DNA from 4 places in the Pseudomonas sp. Leaf127 genome. Region 2 is predicted to be linked to each of the others. Evidence: predicted binding sites of a transcription regulator. Region 2 holds the regulator's gene; each other region holds the start of a gene.
What was found. The regulator FliA, encoded in region 2, starts transcription of late flagellar genes. The targets are predictions, from matches to a motif close to CTAAAGTTTNNNNNNNNNNNGCCGNTAA.
Positions count from the first base shown of each region.

Region 1: a site for FliA is predicted at 2,130-2,157, ahead of ASF84_RS01965 (flagellar protein MotY). Genes of this name have one in related genera too.
Region 3: a site for FliA is predicted at 2,113-2,140, ahead of ASF84_RS23665 (methyl-accepting chemotaxis protein). Genes of this name have one in related genera too.
Region 4: a site for FliA is predicted at 2,761-2,788, ahead of ASF84_RS08940 (methyl-accepting chemotaxis protein). Genes of this name have one in related genera too.

Region 1 is NZ_LMOA01000001.1:429,089-433,299, reverse strand. It holds gene ASF84_RS01970 (argininosuccinate synthase) at 1-986, opposite strand, end outside; gene ASF84_RS01965 (flagellar protein MotY) at 1,106-2,071, opposite strand; gene pyrC (dihydroorotase) at 2,222-3,268, shown strand; gene rnt (ribonuclease T) at 3,265-3,936, shown strand; gene ASF84_RS28265 (bacterioferritin-associated ferredoxin) at 4,093-4,211, shown strand, end outside.
Region 2 is NZ_LMOA01000020.1:413,222-417,432, forward strand. It holds gene flhF (flagellar biosynthesis protein FlhF) at 1-335, shown strand, start outside; gene fleN (flagellar synthesis regulator FleN) at 451-1,287, shown strand; gene fliA (RNA polymerase sigma factor FliA) at 1,284-2,024, shown strand; gene ASF84_RS12540 (chemotaxis response regulator CheY) at 2,270-2,644, shown strand; gene ASF84_RS12545 (protein phosphatase CheZ) at 2,664-3,449, shown strand; gene ASF84_RS12550 (chemotaxis protein CheA) at 3,481-4,211, shown strand, end outside.
Region 3 is NZ_LMOA01000023.1:571,302-575,512, reverse strand. It holds gene ASF84_RS23685 (twin-arginine translocase TatA/TatE family subunit) at 1-140, shown strand, start outside; gene tatB (Sec-independent protein translocase protein TatB) at 144-602, shown strand; gene tatC (twin-arginine translocase subunit TatC) at 599-1,384, shown strand; gene ASF84_RS23670 (16S rRNA (uracil(1498)-N(3))-methyltransferase) at 1,381-2,088, shown strand; gene ASF84_RS23665 (methyl-accepting chemotaxis protein) at 2,253-4,088, shown strand.
Region 4 is NZ_LMOA01000012.1:267,858-272,068, reverse strand. It holds gene ASF84_RS08945 (substrate-binding domain-containing protein) at 1-684, opposite strand, end outside; gene ASF84_RS08940 (methyl-accepting chemotaxis protein) at 703-2,688, opposite strand; gene ASF84_RS08935 (hypothetical protein) at 3,126-3,392, shown strand; gene ASF84_RS29030 (hypothetical protein) at 3,400-3,597, opposite strand; gene ASF84_RS08930 (NUDIX hydrolase) at 3,624-4,043, opposite strand; gene ASF84_RS08925 (hypothetical protein) at 4,195-4,211, opposite strand, start outside.

The sequences.
Region 1 (4,211 bases), on a different contig from region 2:
TGCAGCATCAGGCGCTCAGGACTCCACCAGTAGCCGGTGTAGATCAGGCTGGCGTAGCGCGGCATGAGCTCATCCTTGAGGTGAGCCACTTCGCGGTCCAGGGTGATCGACTCGATGGCACGGTGGGCACGCAACATGATGGTGCCGCCCGGGGTCTCGTAGCAGCCGCGCGACTTCATGCCCACGTAGCGGTTCTCGACGATGTCGAGGCGACCGATACCGTTCTCGCCGCCAATGCGGTTCAGTTCGGCCAGCACCTGGGCCGGACTCAGGTCCTTGCCATCGATCGCCACGATGTCGCCGGCGCGGTAGGTCAGCTCAAGGTAGGTCGGGGTATTGGGGGCATCTTCAGGCGACCGGGTCCAGCGCCACATGTCTTCTTCGTGTTCGGTCCAGGTGTCTTCCAGCACACCGCCTTCATACGAGATGTGCAGCAGGTTGGCGTCCATGGAGTACGGCGACTTTTTCTTGCCATGACGCTCGATCGGGATGGCATGCTTTTCAGCGTAGTCCATCAGTTTCTCGCGCGACAGCAGGTCCCACTCGCGCCATGGGGCGATGACCTTGACGCCAGGCTTGAGCGCATAGGCGCCCAGTTCGAAGCGCACCTGGTCATTACCCTTGCCGGTCGCACCGTGGGAGATGGCGTCAGCACCGGTCTCGTTGGCGATTTCGATCAGGCGCTTGGCGATCAGAGGGCGTGCGATGGACGTACCCAGCAGGTACTCGCCTTCATAGACAGTGTTGGCACGGAACATCGGGTAGACGAAATCGCGCACGAACTCTTCGCGCAGATCGTCGATGTAGATCTCTTTCACGCCCATGGCCTGTGCCTTGGCGCGTGCAGGCTCGACCTCCTCGCCCTGCCCCAGGTCAGCGGTGAACGTCACCACTTCGCAGTTATAGGTATCTTGCAGCCACTTCAGGATCACTGAAGTATCCAGGCCACCAGAATACGCCAGAACGACCTTGTTTACGTCCGCCATGCCATCACTCCACCGGGTTGTACGGAAAACCGTCGAGTCTACCGTTCAAACCCGCAGATTTACAGTGGCGCGACAGCTTGTGACCCGCAGGCGACAGCGCTCGTACCCTTCGCAGGCGGTCAGGAGGCCTTGGCAGGCGCCCCTGTGGTGGACGGTGCCGGTGCCGACATACCAGCCGCCGGAGCGACCGGTGGTGCTACGGCAGGCGCGACAGGGGCGGGAAGTTCCTGGGGCGCCACACGCTCCAGATGCACATTCACCCGCCGGTTGCGGGCGCGGTTGGCATTGTTGGTATTGGCCGCCAGCGGATAGCGCTCACCGTGAAAGCGCAGGGTGATCTGCTCTTCAGGCACACCATTGGCCTTGAGGTAGTCCATGACCGCCAAGGCCCGACGTCGTGACAGGTCGCGATTGGTCAGGCGGTTGCCGCTGTTGTCGGAGTGACCGTCCAGCTCGATATGGTTGACCGTCGGATCGGCCTTCAGATAAGCCAGCATATTGTCCAGGCGCGCCCTGGCCTTGGCATCGAGCTCGATGCCGCCCCCTGGAAAACCGACCTCGGCCTGCTTGATCTGGTCGAAATTCATTGGCAGCAGCCTGGCCGTGCAGGCCTGGTACTCGCCAAAGGCCTCACGAAACCTGGCCGGCAACAGACGCACTTCCATATTGCCGCCGCCGTCACGAGCATAGTGACGTATCACCGGACTGCGGCCTTCGAGCAAGCCTGTGATCAGACGACCGGCTTGCGCCTGCGTGGTATTGAAGGGGATTTCGCCGTTACTGACCCGCACCGACCCCAGGTTGATATCGCCGCGCCCAGGCTGCCAGGGCGATGCGGCCGCCAGCAGAGTGGCCGAGCCGTTGCCCAGCGTATTGTAGGAAGCCTTCAGGCGAAAGATCGCCTGCTCGCCCGCACGGCGCACGAACTCACCCGCGCCCAGATCGGTAATGGGCTGGCTCAGGCGACATTCGAACTGATCGCCCTCGACCTTCCACTCGATGCTTTCCAGGCGTGTCTGGAAATTGATCGCCGCTGCCGGCAGGCTGACGACGAGGCTGAGCAGGGCTAGATATCGCTGGCGCACGGGAGGCTCCACCTGAAAAATTGGCGGCAAAACAGAAAAATGCCGACCTGATGGCTTGCTATCGGTAACTTCCCACAAAACTTGATAGCGAGTGCCTGAGACTGTCTTTTCCGGTAGCATTCCGCGAGTTCGAACCGCCTGGAATCCCCAATGTCCGACCGCCTGACCCTATTGCGTCCCGACGACTGGCACATCCATCTCCGTGACGGAGCTGTGTTGCCTCATACCGTTGCCGACGCTGCGCGCACCTTTGGCCGCGCAATCATCATGCCCAACCTGGTGCCTCCGGTGCGCAACGCGCAACAAGCCGATGCCTACCGCCAGCGTATCCTGGCGGCACGACCTGCCGGCAGCCGCTTCGAACCCTTGATGGTGCTCTACCTCACCGACCAGACCACGGCCGAAGACATCCGCGACGCCAAGGCCAGTGGCTTTGTGCATGCGGCCAAGCTGTACCCGGCCGGCGCGACCACCAACTCCGACTCCGGCGTCACCAGCCTGGACAAGATCTACCCGGCCCTTGAAGCCATGGCCGACGTCGGCCTGCTGCTGCTGGTGCATGGCGAAGTCACCCGTGGCGAAGTCGACGTGTTCGACCGCGAGAAGCTGTTCATCGACGAGCACCTGCGCCGCGTCGTGGAGCGCTTCCCGACCCTCAAGGTGGTCTTCGAGCACATCACCACCGCTGACGCCGTGCAGTTCGTCAACGAGGCCTCAGGCAATGTGGCGGCGACCATCACCGCGCATCACTTGCTGTACAACCGCAACCACATGCTGGTCGGTGGCATTCGCCCTCATTTCTATTGCCTGCCGATCCTCAAGCGCAACACGCACCAGGTGGCGCTGCTTGACGCCGCCACCGGCGCCAGCAGCAAGTTCTTCCTGGGCACCGACTCGGCACCCCATGCCCAGCATGCCAAGGAAGCGGCCTGCGGCTGCGCCGGCTGCTACACCGCCTATGCTGCCATCGAGCTGTATGCCGAGGCGTTCGAACAGCGTAACGCCCTGGACAGGCTCGAAGGTTTTGCCAGCCTGCACGGTCCGGCTTTCTACGGTTTGCCTGCCAACCAGGACACCATCACTCTGATTCGCGACGAATGGACGGCGCCTGCCAGCCTGCCGTTTGGCGAACTGAACGTTATCCCGCTGCGCGCTGGTGAAAAACTGCGCTGGCGTGTGCTGGAGGAAAAGGCGTGAGCGACGATCATCTCGACGACGATCTGGACATTCACCATGGCGGTGGCTCGCGCCATCCGATGGCCGCGCGCTTTCGCGGCTATCTGCCGGTTGTGATCGATGTCGAAACAGGCGGCTTCAACTCGGCCACCGATGCCCTGCTGGAAATCGCAGCCGTGACCATCGGCATGGACGAAAAAGGTTTTGTGTACCCCGAGCACACCTATTTCTTTCGGGTAGAACCCTTTGAAGGCGCCAACATCGAGGCGGCTGCCCTGGAGTTCACCGGAATCAAGCTCGACCATCCGCTGCGCATGGCGGTCAGCGAAGAAACCGCGCTGACCGATATCTTTCGTGGCGTACGCAAGGCCATCAAGGCCAATGGCTGCAAGCGCGCCGTGCTGGTCGGCCACAACGCCAGCTTCGACCTGGGCTTTCTCAACGCCGCCGTGGCGCGCCTGGACATGAAACGCAACCCGTTTCATCCTTTCTCCAGCTTCGACACCGCGACCCTGGCCGGCCTGGCCTACGGCCAGACGGTGCTGGCCAAGGCCTGCCAGGCCGCCGGCATGGACTTTGACGGCCGTGAAGCCCACTCGGCCCGCTACGACACGGAAAAGACCGCCGAGCTGTTCTGCGGCATCGTCAACCGCTGGAAAGACATGGGCGGCTGGCGCGACTACGACTGATCCGGCCGGCGCACTTGCCCTGCGCAAGTGCGCCGATTCCTGATCGACGCACCACTCATCGGGCTAGCTGAATCCGGCTCAAAACAATTTTGACAAGCATTCTCATTAGCATTAGTCTCGTTCGCAACTTGCAATACACAGCGACGGTTCAAGCTTATGTACGTTTGTCTCTGCCTAGGTGTTACTGACGGTCAAATCCGCGAGTCGATTCTCGAAGGCTGCTGCAGCTATCGGGATGTTCGCCAGACCCTCGGTGTTGCGACGCAATGCGGCAA
Region 2 (4,211 bases):
CCCGCAACTATCTGGTGCTGGGCACCACCAGCCAGAAACAGGTACTGACGGCGGCCTATCACAGCTACAAGCGCTGCGGCCTGGCCGGCTGCATCCTGACCAAACTGGACGAAACCGCCAGCCTCGGCGAAGTCCTGAGCCTGGCGATCAGTCACGAATTGCCTGTGGCCTATCTGACCGATGGGCCGCGTATTCCTGATGATCTGCACCTGCCGCGTCGTCACCAGCTGGTGAGCCGCGCGGTCAGTGTGCAGATGCAGGATGAGCCGAGTGAGGAGGCCATGGCGGACATGTTCGCCGACCTCTATCACAAACCCGGCAAGCAAGTGGGGTAATTGATGGAAACGATTGGAAGGTCCCTGCATATCTGGTCTGCCAGGCATTGTTCGCAAGCGAACGTGCAGCCCGTAATGTGGTTTCGGTCTACGCATGACAAGGTAATGAAATAACATGGGCAGCATGCATCCCGTACAGGTTATCGCCGTGACCGGCGGCAAAGGTGGCGTCGGCAAGACCAACGTGTCAGTGAACCTTTCACTGGCGCTGGCCGAGCTTGGGCGACGTGTCATGTTGCTCGATGCCGACCTTGGCCTGGCCAATGTCGATGTCTTGCTGGGCCTGACCCCCAAGCACACCCTGGCCGACGTCATCGAAGGCCGCTGCGAACTGCGCGACGTGCTGTTGCAGGGCCCTGGCGGCGTACGCATCGTGCCGGCGGCTTCCGGCACCCAGAGCATGGTGCACCTGGCGCCCGCCCAGCATGCCGGCCTGATCCAGGCCTTCAGCGAGATTGGCGACAATCTTGACGTGTTGGTCATCGACACCGCTGCCGGTATCGGCGAGTCAGTGGTCAGCTTTGTGCGCGCCGCCCAGGAAGTGATGCTGGTGGTGTGCGACGAGCCGACCTCGATCACCGATGCCTACGCCCTGATCAAGCTGCTCAACCGTGACTACGGCATGAACCGTTTCCGGGTCCTGGCCAACATGGCCCAGAGCCCCCAGGAAGGGCGCAACCTGTTTGCCAAGCTGACCAAGGTCACCGACCGTTTCCTTGACGTGGCGCTGCAGTATGTCGGTGCCGTTCCCTATGATGAGTGTGTACGCAAGGCCGTGCAGAAACAGCGCGCCGTCTACGAAGCGTTTCCACGTTCCAAGTGCGCCCTGGCGTTCAAGGCCATTGCCCAGAAGGTCGACACCTGGCCTCTGCCGGCCAATCCGCGCGGGCACCTTGAGTTCTTCGTCGAGCGGCTTGTTCACCAGACCAGCGCAGCGGGACCCGTTCAATGACAGCCAGCGGTTACCAGATGTACAGCAAGGCTTCCAGGAATTCGCAGTACGAACTGATCGAGCGTTATGCGCCGTTGGTCAAGCGCATTGCCTATCACCTGCTGGCGCGCCTGCCGGCCAGTGTGCAGGTGGAAGACCTGATCCAGGCCGGCATGATCGGCCTGCTGGAAGTGTCGACCAAATACGATTCGAGCAAGGGCGCCAGTTTCGAGACCTACGCCGGCATCCGCATTCGTGGCGCGATGCTCGATGAGGTGCGCAAGGGCGACTGGGCACCGCGTTCGGTGCACCGTAATACCCGCATGGTCAGCGATGCGATTCGTGGCATTGAAGCAAAAACCGGCCGCGACGCTAAAGATCATGAGATTGCGGCCGAACTCCAGTTAAGTCTGGATGATTATTACGCTATCTTGAACGACACCTTGGGCAGCCGCCTGTTCAGCTTTGACGACCTCTTGCAGGACGGCGATCATGACGGGCTGCACGAGGATGGCGCCAGCGCTTCGCTGGAGCCGTCGCGGGACCTGGAAGACGAGCGCTTCCAGGCCGCGTTGGCCGATGCCATCGCCAATCTGCCGGAGCGTGAGCGTCTGGTATTGGCGCTGTACTATGACGAAGAGCTGAACCTCAAGGAAATCGGTGAGGTCCTGGGGGTCAGCGAATCACGGGTCAGCCAGTTACACAGCCAGTGCGCCGCACGTTTGCGGGGGCGTTTGGGGGAGTGGCGCGCACGCTGACAGCGTCCGGAGTGTCCGGGCGGCTGCAGACCGGCTGTGCAAGGCGTCACGTGTCGAGTACCCGGACAAGGCAGGAGCCTGTCAGCATCCCTGGGGATGACTGGTTCAGGCGTTTGCCCGTGTCCATGTGCCAGGCCTGTGAAAGCGGCAAGCGGTCGAAAATGTGCTGTGCCGGTATTGAGTGAACAGCGGGTCCGGGAGCCGGGCTCGTTCAGGACTGTTTGGAGGTCGAATTGGACAAGAACATGAAAATCCTCATCGTTGACGATTTTTCAACGATGCGGCGGATCATAAAAAACCTGTTGCGTGACCTGGGGTTCACCAACACGTCGGAAGCCGATGACGGCCTGACCGCATTGCCGATGCTGCAAAGCGGTGGTTTCGATTTTCTGGTCACTGACTGGAACATGCCCGGCATGTCGGGTATCGACCTGTTGCGTCAAGTGCGCCTGGACGAACGTCTCAAGCACATTCCGGTGCTGATGGTGACTGCCGAAGCCAAGCGTGAGCAGATCATCGAAGCGGCCCAGGCTGGCGTGAACGGCTATGTGGTCAAGCCTTTTACCGCCCAGGTACTGCAAGAAAAGATCGAGAAGATCTTCGAGCGCGTCAATAGCTGATGCATGCCGCGAGGGCGCTATGGACAACAACGATTCATTGGGCGACTTCGAGTCGACCCTGAAAAAACATGCGCACGAGCTTGTCGCCAGCCTTGAAAGAGGCAAGTTCGGCGATGCCGTGCAATTGATCCATGAGCTCAACCAGACTCGGGACCGCGGCCTTTATCAGGAAGTGGGCAAGCTGACACGTGAATTGCACAGTGCGATCGTCAACTTCCAGATAGACCCGCAGATGCCACAGGCCGAAGAGGTGTCGCAGATCACGGACGCCACCGAACGCCTGTCGTATGTTGTGCGCCTGACCGAGGGCGCGGCCAACCGCACCATGGACCTGGTGGAGCAGAGCACGCCGCTGATGAACAGCCTGAGCGACGACGCCAAGGCGTTGAGCGCCGACTGGGGGCGCCTGATGCGCCGCGAAATCGGTGCCGAAGAGTTTCGTGGGCTGGCAAAGCGCGTCGAAGGCTTTCTTTCTCGTACCGAAAAGGAAAGTCACAGCGTGGCGACCAACCTCAACGACATTCTGCTTGCTCAGGACTATCAGGACCTGACCGGCCAGGTGATCAAGCGCGTGACGCAATTGGTCACCGAAGTTGAAAGCAATCTGCTCAAGCTGGTGCTGATGGCCAGCCATGTCGATCGCTTTGCCGGCATTGAACATGATCGTGAAGCACTGTTGGCGGAAAATAATCCGAAAAAAAATCTCGCCCAAGGTGAAGGTCCGCAAATTCATGCCGATAAACGGGAAGATGTCGTTTCCGGTCAGGATGATGTGGACGACTTGTTATCGAGCCTCGGCTTCTAGGTCTTGACGGTTAATTTTAGGGAGCACCCCCATGAGCTTCGGCGCCGATGAAGAGATCCTTCAGGATTTTCTGGTAGAGGCCGGCGAGATTCTCGAGCAATTGTCCGAACAGCTGGTCGAGCTTGAAAGCCGACCGGATGACGCAGACTTGCTCAACGCAATTTTTCGCGGTTTTCACACTGTTAAAGGGGGCGCCGGCTTCCTCCAGCTGCATGAGCTGGTGGAGTGCTGCCACATTGCCGAGAACGTGTTCGACATCCTGCGCAAGGGTGAACGACGCGTAGATTCAGAATTGATGGACGTGGTTCTCGAAGCCCTGGACACCGTCAACAGCATGTTCGGCCAGGTGCGCGAGCGCAGTGACGTCACGCCTGCCACCCCTGAACTGCTGGCGGCGCTGGCGCGTCTGGCCGATCCGCAGGCCGCTGATGAAGCACCTGCGGCCGCGGAGCCTGTGGCACAACAGGCTGCAGAACCTGAAGCCCCGGCCCCTGGCGATGAAATCACCGATGACGAATTCGAGCGTCTGCTCGATTCGCTGCAAGGTGCCAAGTCCGATGCCCTGGCACCTGCTGCACCTGCACCTGTACCGTCTGCGCCGGTGGCGGCCAGCGATGAAATCACCGACCACGAATTCGAAGCGCTGCTCGACCAGTTGCATGGCAAGGGCTCGTTCGATGCCGGCATCGCAGCGGCAGCCCCCGCTGCCACAGCGGCAGTGCCAGCGTCGGCAGCGGCCCCAGCGGTGAACAGCGACGAAAT
Region 3 (4,211 bases), on a different contig from region 2:
AGCCCAACCCAACGGCCCAGCCGCAGCCACAACCGCAGCCGGCCCAGAGCACGGCGCATAACCCGCAACCCCAACCGCCGCACACCATCGATGCCCAGGCGCAAAGGGTGCAGGATCCGGTGCGCAAGGACCAGGTCTGATCCATGTTTGGTATCAGCTTTTCCGAACTGCTGCTGATCGGCCTGGTGGCCCTGCTGGTACTGGGTCCCGAGCGCCTGCCGGGAGCCGCGCGTACCGCCGGGCTGTGGATAGGTCGTCTGCGGCGCAGCTTCAATGCCATCAAGCAGGAAGTGGAACGTGAAATCGGTGCCGACGAGATTCGCCGGCAACTGCACAACGAGCACATCCTGTCGCTGGAAGAAGAAGCCCGCAAGCTGTTCTCGCCGCCCAACGAAGACGTGCTCAATCGCGACGCCCCGGCAGTCGAACCGGATCCGCAACCCATTGCGCTGCAACCTGAGTCTTCGGTGCCGCCAGCCACCGTCACGCCGGCAACGCCGCGTCTGACCCTGGAAAAAACACCCAAGCCTGCGACCGTGGCCACGCCTGTCGGTCAGCCGGCTGCCCTCACTGACCCGTCATTGCCATCGCGAGCCCCATGAGCGCTGATATCCCGGAAAACGACCAGCCCATGCCGCTGGTCTCGCACCTGACCGAGCTGCGTACACGCCTGCTGCGTTGCGTGGCTGCGGTATTTGTGGTCTTTGCCTGCCTGTTCTACTTTGCGCAGAAGATCTACACCCTGGTGTCTGCCCCGCTGCGCGCCTACCTGCCCGAAGGCGCGACGATGATTGCCACCGATGTGGCCTCGCCGTTCCTGACGCCCTTCAAGCTGACCATGATGGTGGCATTGTTCGCCTCGATGCCCATCATCCTGCATCAGGTCTGGGGCTTCATCGCACCGGGCCTGTACCGGCATGAAAAGCGCATCGCCGTGCCCTTGCTGGTGTCGAGCATCATCCTGTTCTATGCCGGCATGGCGTTCGCCTACTTCCTGGTGTTCCCGCTGATTTTCCACTTCTTTGCCAGCGTGACGCCCGAAGGCGTGTCGATGATGACCGACATCGCCAGCTACCTGGACTTCGTCATGACGCTGTTCTTTGCCTTCGGCGTGGCCTTCGAGATTCCGGTGGCCGTGGTGTTGCTGGTGTGGATCGGTGTGGTCGACGTCAAGTACCTGAAGAAGATCCGCCCCTACGTGATCATCGGCTGCTTTGTGGTCGGCATGATCCTCACCCCGCCGGACATCTTCTCGCAGACCCTGTTGGCAGTGCCGATGTGGCTGCTGTTCGAGCTGGGCATCCTGTGCAGCAGCATGATCAGCAAGCGCGGCGAGCACCCTGAAGACCAGAAGCGCGACCAGCCGCCAGCGCCGCTGTCGTGAACCTGCTGCTGCTCGAAGAGGCCGACTTCATCGCGGCCGACCGTGTGGTGTTGCGTGACCGGCGCCTGACCCACATGCAGGAGGTGCAGCGGGTCGCGGTCGGTGACCGCCTGCGGGTCGGCCGTATCGGCGGCCTGCTGGGGGAAGCCGAAGTGCTGCGCCTGGAGCCACGCGAAGCCGAGCTGCGCGTGACCCTGCACAGCCCGCCGCCGGCCAAGCTCCCGCTGACCCTGATCCTGGCCGTGCCGCGCCCGAAAATGCTGCGCCGGGTGTTCCAGACCGTGGCCACCATGGGCGTGCCACGGCTGATTCTGGTCAACAGCTATCGGGTCGAGAAAAGCTTCTGGCAGACCCCGTTCCTCAACCCCGAGGCCATCCGCGAGAACCTGATCCTGGGCCTGGAGCAGGCCCGCGACAGCGTGTTGCCCGAGGTGCTGATCGAAAAGCGCTTCAAGCCATTCGTCGAGGACCGCCTGCCGGCCCTGGCCCAGGACACCCTCGGGCTGGTCGGCCATCCGGGTGATTTTCCGCCCTGCCCGCGGGCGGTCGAACAGCCGGTGACCCTGGCCATTGGCCCGGAAGGTGGCTGGATTCCGTACGAGGTCGATCTGCTGGCCGGCGCCGGGTTGCAGCCGGTGCAGCTCGGGGCGCGCATCCTGCGCGTCGAGACTGCGGTCACGGCACTGTTGGCGCGCTTGTTCTGAGCATTTGCTCCGTCATCTAAATCGCTTCAGCTTGCAGGATTCTTGCCGATACAGGGGTTCGTACTGTATCTGCCCGGCAAGGAGTCCTCATGTCCATTACCCAACGTCTCGCCAACGCGAGTGTCAGCCGCAAACTGGCGCTCGGTTTCGGCCTCGTGGTGCTGATGACCCTGGCCATCAGCACCACCGGTTGGCGCAGCATCCAGTCCCTGATCGATCGGGGCGACCGGGTCAGTGCCATCAATCAGATCAATGAGCAGACCCTGGAACTGCGTATCCAGCGTCAGCGCTATGAAGCCCTGTCCAGCGCCGAAGCGGCAAAGAACGTTGTGGCAGCCCTCGACCAGCTCGACATCGATCTGCGCGCGGCACGCAGCCTTATTCGCTCGCCCGCCAACCAGCAACGCCTGGACACGCAAATCAAGACCGCCGGTGATTATCGTCAGGCGTTCATGGAAATGAGCCAGGCCATCGAAACCCGTGAAGGCACCCGCAGCCTGATGGGCGACAGCGCCGACAAGGCCGTGGCCGAAATCAACAAGCTCGAAGCCGAACTGCTCAAGAGCAACGATATTCTGGCCTTCAACAATATCGTTGGCGTCAGCAAATTGCTGCAACAAGCACGCTTTCAGGTGCGCGGCTACACCTACAGCGGCCGTGCCGAATTCGAGAAGAACGCCAACGCGGCCATCGACGAGGCCATGACCGGCATCAACGCCCTGGCTGGCGATATTCCGGCCGACTTCCTGCCGACGCTGCAGGCGGCACAGGCGGGCCTGCAAGGCTATCGCAAGGCGGTGGGCAAGTACCATGATGCCCAGACCGCCAGCCTCACCGCGCTGGAAAAGATGGCACCGCTTGGCGAAACAATGGTCAGACTGAGTCGTGAACTGATTGCCGACCAGAATGCCAGCCGCGACAAGGAGAGCGAGCAGGCGGTGCTGACCATTGTCCTGGGCACGGCCCTGGCGCTGCTGTTCAGTGTGCTCGCCGGCTGGATCATCACGCGGCAGATCACCCTGCCCCTGCAAGATACGCTCAAGGCCGTCGAGCGCGTGGCCGCCGGCGACCTCAGCCACAACCTCAACGTCAATCGCCGGGACGAACTGGGTGTGCTGCAAGGCACCCTGCAGCGCATGACCGTCAGCCTGCGCGAGCTGGTGGGCGGCATTCGCGATGGCGTGACGCAGATTGCCAGCGCGGCCGAAGAACTCTCGGCCGTTACCGAGCAGACCAGCGCCGGGGTCAACAGCCAGCGGGTCGAGACCGATCAGGTGGCCACCGCCATGCATGAAATGACCGCCACCGTGCAGGAAGTGGCGCGCAACGCCGAAGAAGCCTCGGAAGCGGCACTGGCCGCCGACCAGCAGGCCCGTGAGGGTGACCGGGTGGTCAACGAGGCCATTGGCCAGATCGAACGCCTGGCCAAGGCCATGGGTAATTCCACTGCCGCCATGGACGAACTCAAGCGCGAAAGCGACAAGATCGGTAGCGTGCTGGATGTGATCAAGTCGGTGGCCGAACAGACCAACCTGCTGGCGCTGAACGCCGCCATTGAAGCGGCGCGCGCCGGTGAAGCCGGACGCGGCTTTGCCGTGGTGGCCGATGAGGTGCGCAGCCTGGCGCAGCGTACCCAGAAGTCCACCGAAGAGATCGAAGCGCTGATTGCCGGCCTGCAAAGCGGCACCCAGCAGGTGTCGAGCATCATGGACGACAGCCTGGCGCTGACCGACAGCAGCGTCGAGCTGACCCGCCGCGCCGGGGGCTCGCTGGAAAGCATCACCCGCACGGTCTCGGCCATCCAGGCGATGAACCAGCAGATTGCCGCCGCCGCCGAGCAGCAAAGCGCCACGGCCGACGAGATCAACCGCAGCGTGCTCAATGTGCGTGACGTGTCGCAACAGACCGCCGCCGCCAGCGAAGAAACCGCCGCCTCCAGCGTCGAGCTGGCGCGCCTGGGCAACCACCTGCAAACCCTGGTGGGGCGCTTCGTGATCTGACGCCCCGCGCTCTGTCCAAGGAGCGCGCTTGCCCGCGACCGGCTGCGCAGCAGTCGTAAATTTGTGGCGTTTAATCAATTTCTGCGAGCGCTCCGCACTCGGTCGCCGGCAAGCGGGCTCCTA
Region 4 (4,211 bases), on a different contig from region 2:
CTCCAGGCCCATGATGGCGCCAATGGCCATTTCGTCGTTATTGGCGGCAATGATCGAAAAGTCCAGGCCTTGCTTGACCCAGTCGTTCACCACGGTGGCGGCCTGGTTACGCTCCCAGTTGGCCACCTTTTTCTGCACGATTTTCATGCCCGGGTATTTGGCGACGACGTGTTCCACATCCTCGGTGCGCATCCGCGAAGCGGCATTGCCGGGGTCGCCTACCACTATGACCACGTTGCCTTTGTAGCCGGCACGACGCGCCAGTTCTTCCATTTGCAGCGTGCCGGACTCCAGCTCGTTGGAGCCGACGTAGGCGGTTTGTGCTGCCAGCTTTTCCAGCGCCGGGCTACGGTTGACAAAGACCAGCGGGATCCTGGCCGCGTCAGCCAGCTTCATCATCTGCGCCGAACTTTTATCGTCGACCGTCGCCACAATGATTGCGTCCACTTTAGAGTCGACCAGGTTGCGAAACTGCCTCATCTGCAAGTCGGCGTTGTCCTGACCGTTCTCCATGAAGACATCGGCACTCACCGAGGTCGCGTGCTGCTGCACGCTGTTGCGCAGAAGCGTCTGGAAATTGTCATCGTACTTGGCCATGGCGACACCCAGCAGCGGTGTAGCGGCCTGAGCCAGGCCGGTGATGAACAGCATCGAACCCAGAATGAGCATTGACCCTGCTTTCATTTTTCTGACCTCCAAGGGTCAAACTTTGAATTGTTGAAGCAGCTCGCGCTGCACACTGGCCATCTTCGACAGGCTCTGGCTACTGCTCGCTGACTGCTCAGCGCCGTCAGCGGCCTGCTGGGCAGAATCGTTGATCTGAATGACCATGCGGCTGGTGTCTTGCACGGTTGCGCTCTGTTGCTCGGTGGCCGCGGCAATCTGGATATTCATGTCGCGGATGGTGCCGACCGCCTCGCTCATCGACAGCAGCAGCTCCCCGGCACCCGAGGCCAGCGTCACACACTGGCTCGATTGCTGTTGGCTTTCGTTCATCACCTGCACGACCGAATGAATCTTTTCCTGCATCTTGCCGATCACTTCCTGGATTTCCCCGGTCGAGGTCTGGGTACGGCCCGCCAGTGAACGTACCTCGTCAGCGACCACGGCAAAGCCTCGACCCTGCTCGCCGGCGCGAGCCGCTTCAATGGCGGCATTGAGGGCCAGCAGGTTGGTCTGCTCGGCGATGGCACGGATCGCCACGACAATGCCCTCGATGCTCTGGCCATACCGTTGCAGCTCGTCAGTGACTTCGGCAGCCTTGTTGACCTGTTCGGCCTGCTGGCGAATATTGACGATGGTTTCAGACACACGCTCTTGCACCGCATCGGTCAGGTCGCGGGTATCGTCCACGGCCTTGCGCGTATCCTGCGCGCGCCGTGCAACCTCCTCCACCGTGCTTTCCATTTGCGTCATGGCCGAGGCGGCCGATTGCAGCTTGTCCTTTTGCTCATCCACCACGCGGGTGGTCTGCTCGCTGTTGAGGGCGTTGTTTCCAGCGGTGACGGCCAGGGAGTCGGCCGAGCGGATCAGTTCGGTAAAAATCGTGCGCAACGCCCCGGTCAGTTCATTCAGGTAACCGCCCAGCTCACCAAATTCATCCCGGCGACTGACATCGAAGCTGACGCGCATATCGCCGCCCGTCAGTTGCTTGAGGACTTCACGGAAGGCGGCCAGCGGCCTGCGCAGGCTGAAGGCGACCCAGAGACCAATAAGCACCGCCGCCACCATTGCCAGGACACAGGCGAGCAGCAACCAGGTGCGGCCGGTGCTGATGGTGGCATTGGCAGCATCCCTGGCCTGATTGGCCACTTCAAGCGCCTGACTGCCGAATTGACCGATCTGCGCCAGGGTGGATTGCAACGTGGTCTCGACTGACTGGCGTTGCTGCAGCACTTGTGCGTCCAGTTGCGCTTCTGCCTGATAAGCCCGAAACAGCCCGTCGGCCGCCGTCAGGTCCGTCAGCAGGCGATTGACCATGACCCCGGTGATCCGTCCGATCCTTGGATCGACCGCCGTCATGGCCTGCAGGCGCGTGTTGATCACTTCGTCCTGCAGATTGAGCACGCGCTGCAAGACGCCGATATCGGGTGTGGCGGCGTGCGCGGCCAGGCCGTCGTAGGCTTTATTGACCTCAAGCAACAACTGTTCGGCGGCGGCGACTTGCGCTACCGCGTCTTCACTGCGTGCGCGGGCAATGTAATCACGCAAATAACGGGTCAATTGAGCCGCTTGCACGGTGCTGTAGCTTTGCAATAAGCGGTTCAACGCCAGTTGTTGCACGTGCGCGCGATGCACGACGATCAGGGCCTTGGCCTGTTCGGCGTAGACACTGACGGACTGACGTTCTTGCGCGAGACTGGCCCGCAGTTCATCGCGATCGCCGATATAAGCATCGGTGCGTCCCAGCAACTCGTTGAATTGACGAATACTGTCATCAAACGGTTGTTGACCGGCATCAATCTGCGCCAGGTTATCGTTGATCAAATTGGCCAACAACGCCTGGTGGGCGCGCAGGATATACACATACAACTCGCTGGCGGCGCGGCTCAAGGGCGCCGACTGGCCAGTGATCACGGTCAAACGATCGCTGATGGACCGTGTGTTCTGATAGCTGAGGCCCGCCATTGCCAACAGCAATAGCACCAATACCGCAAACCCGCCGATTACTCGCTGCAAAATGGTCATGGACGCCCTCTTTGGTTTTTATTCGTGAGCTTTCGATACCCAAGCTGGTCTTTAACCAAGGTGCCATCTTGGCTATCGACCCGGCGCAAGGAACCTTGATAGACGCCAGCGCCCTTGCGACCACTTTATTATTGCCCGCCCGTTTCTCTTGCTGCGTCAGGCGCCTGACGCTCCTTACAAGCCCTTGATAGATAAGCGTATTGATTCAGCGGCAAGGGCATGGGGCACGGCTGTCTCAACGGGACATCATGCACGTCTTGAAAAAGCGCTGACGCGCCATCCATTTTGCAGACCGCAATGGACAGGTGCTTGAGAAATAATGCCGCCTGACCAGATTCTGAAGCATTTGGCAGGTACAATCGCGCCATCACGAAGGCTCAGAACCGGCCTGAAAGCCGCCATACAGAGCCCTCAAGCATGACTACATGGAGGTCAGGATGGAAACGTCGGTTGATGTAATCCGCACGCAAATCAGGAACGCAGAGCCCGTACTCAAAATGCTGGACGAGCGCATGGAGGCCATTGAATTCGATCCGCGTGTGCCTGCGAGCGTGGCGGCGGCAACGGCCAGTGTGCAGCAGATCGTCGAAGACATGATGACCCCCTTCAAGGCCAACCCGGTGCTGGGCCCCCTGGCCGCCGAACTCAAATCAAATTACCTGGATAACATCCGCTTTCGCGTCAGCGAGGCGCGCAAGGCATAGCGGCACGTTATCGATCAGGCCCTGCACAATAGGCGTCCAGGGCAGCACTGGCCTGTGAGACGGCTTTTCGATAGCGGTTGAGTTCGGCCCACTCCTCCTCACTGGAGGGATAAGGTGCCGAGTCGAAGTGTTTACGGTACGCGGTGTAGGCATCGGCCAGGTGTTGCTCCAGCCGTTCGACTTCTGCTCGTTCACGGTGTGGCATGGCGATCTTCTCCAGTGTTGAAAAGCCTAGTGAAGCGTCAGCTTGCGCTCCAGGTCCGAGGCACAACGCTTGAGCAACGAGCGGATCGGGCCCCGTATATCCCGCTTGCACAGTTCCTTGACCGAAAGCCACCGGCAATCATCAATCTCGTTGCATGGCCGGGGCTTTTTGGGCACCGCCCTGCGCGCTTCGAAAATGAAATGGATGACCGCCTCCTCCCGGTAGGTAGAGACGAACGTCAGCGAGTTGAACTCAAGCCCGGTTTCCTCGGCCATTTCCCGCAAGGCTGCGGCCTTGGGGGTTTCTCCACGCTCGACCCGCCCGCCAGGCAGGTTCCATTTGGCCTTGCGCTTGCGCACGAAAAGGATCTCGTCGTCACGGCAATAGATCACCGTGGCACGCCGCTTGAGGTGTTTGGATTTCTCCGACGAGCTGGCTGTTCCCATGTTCGATCCTTTCACTGAGTCCATTCGAAAACCGCACAGCCAAACCGGACAACAGACTGTTGTCCCATAGTGAGCCGCCCAGGTGTCGGTATGATGACCAGAGCTGTGAAATGAAAGTTCAGGGTGCGCCGCCCGTCGGCACCGCCAAGGTTTACCCCAGCGTGATCA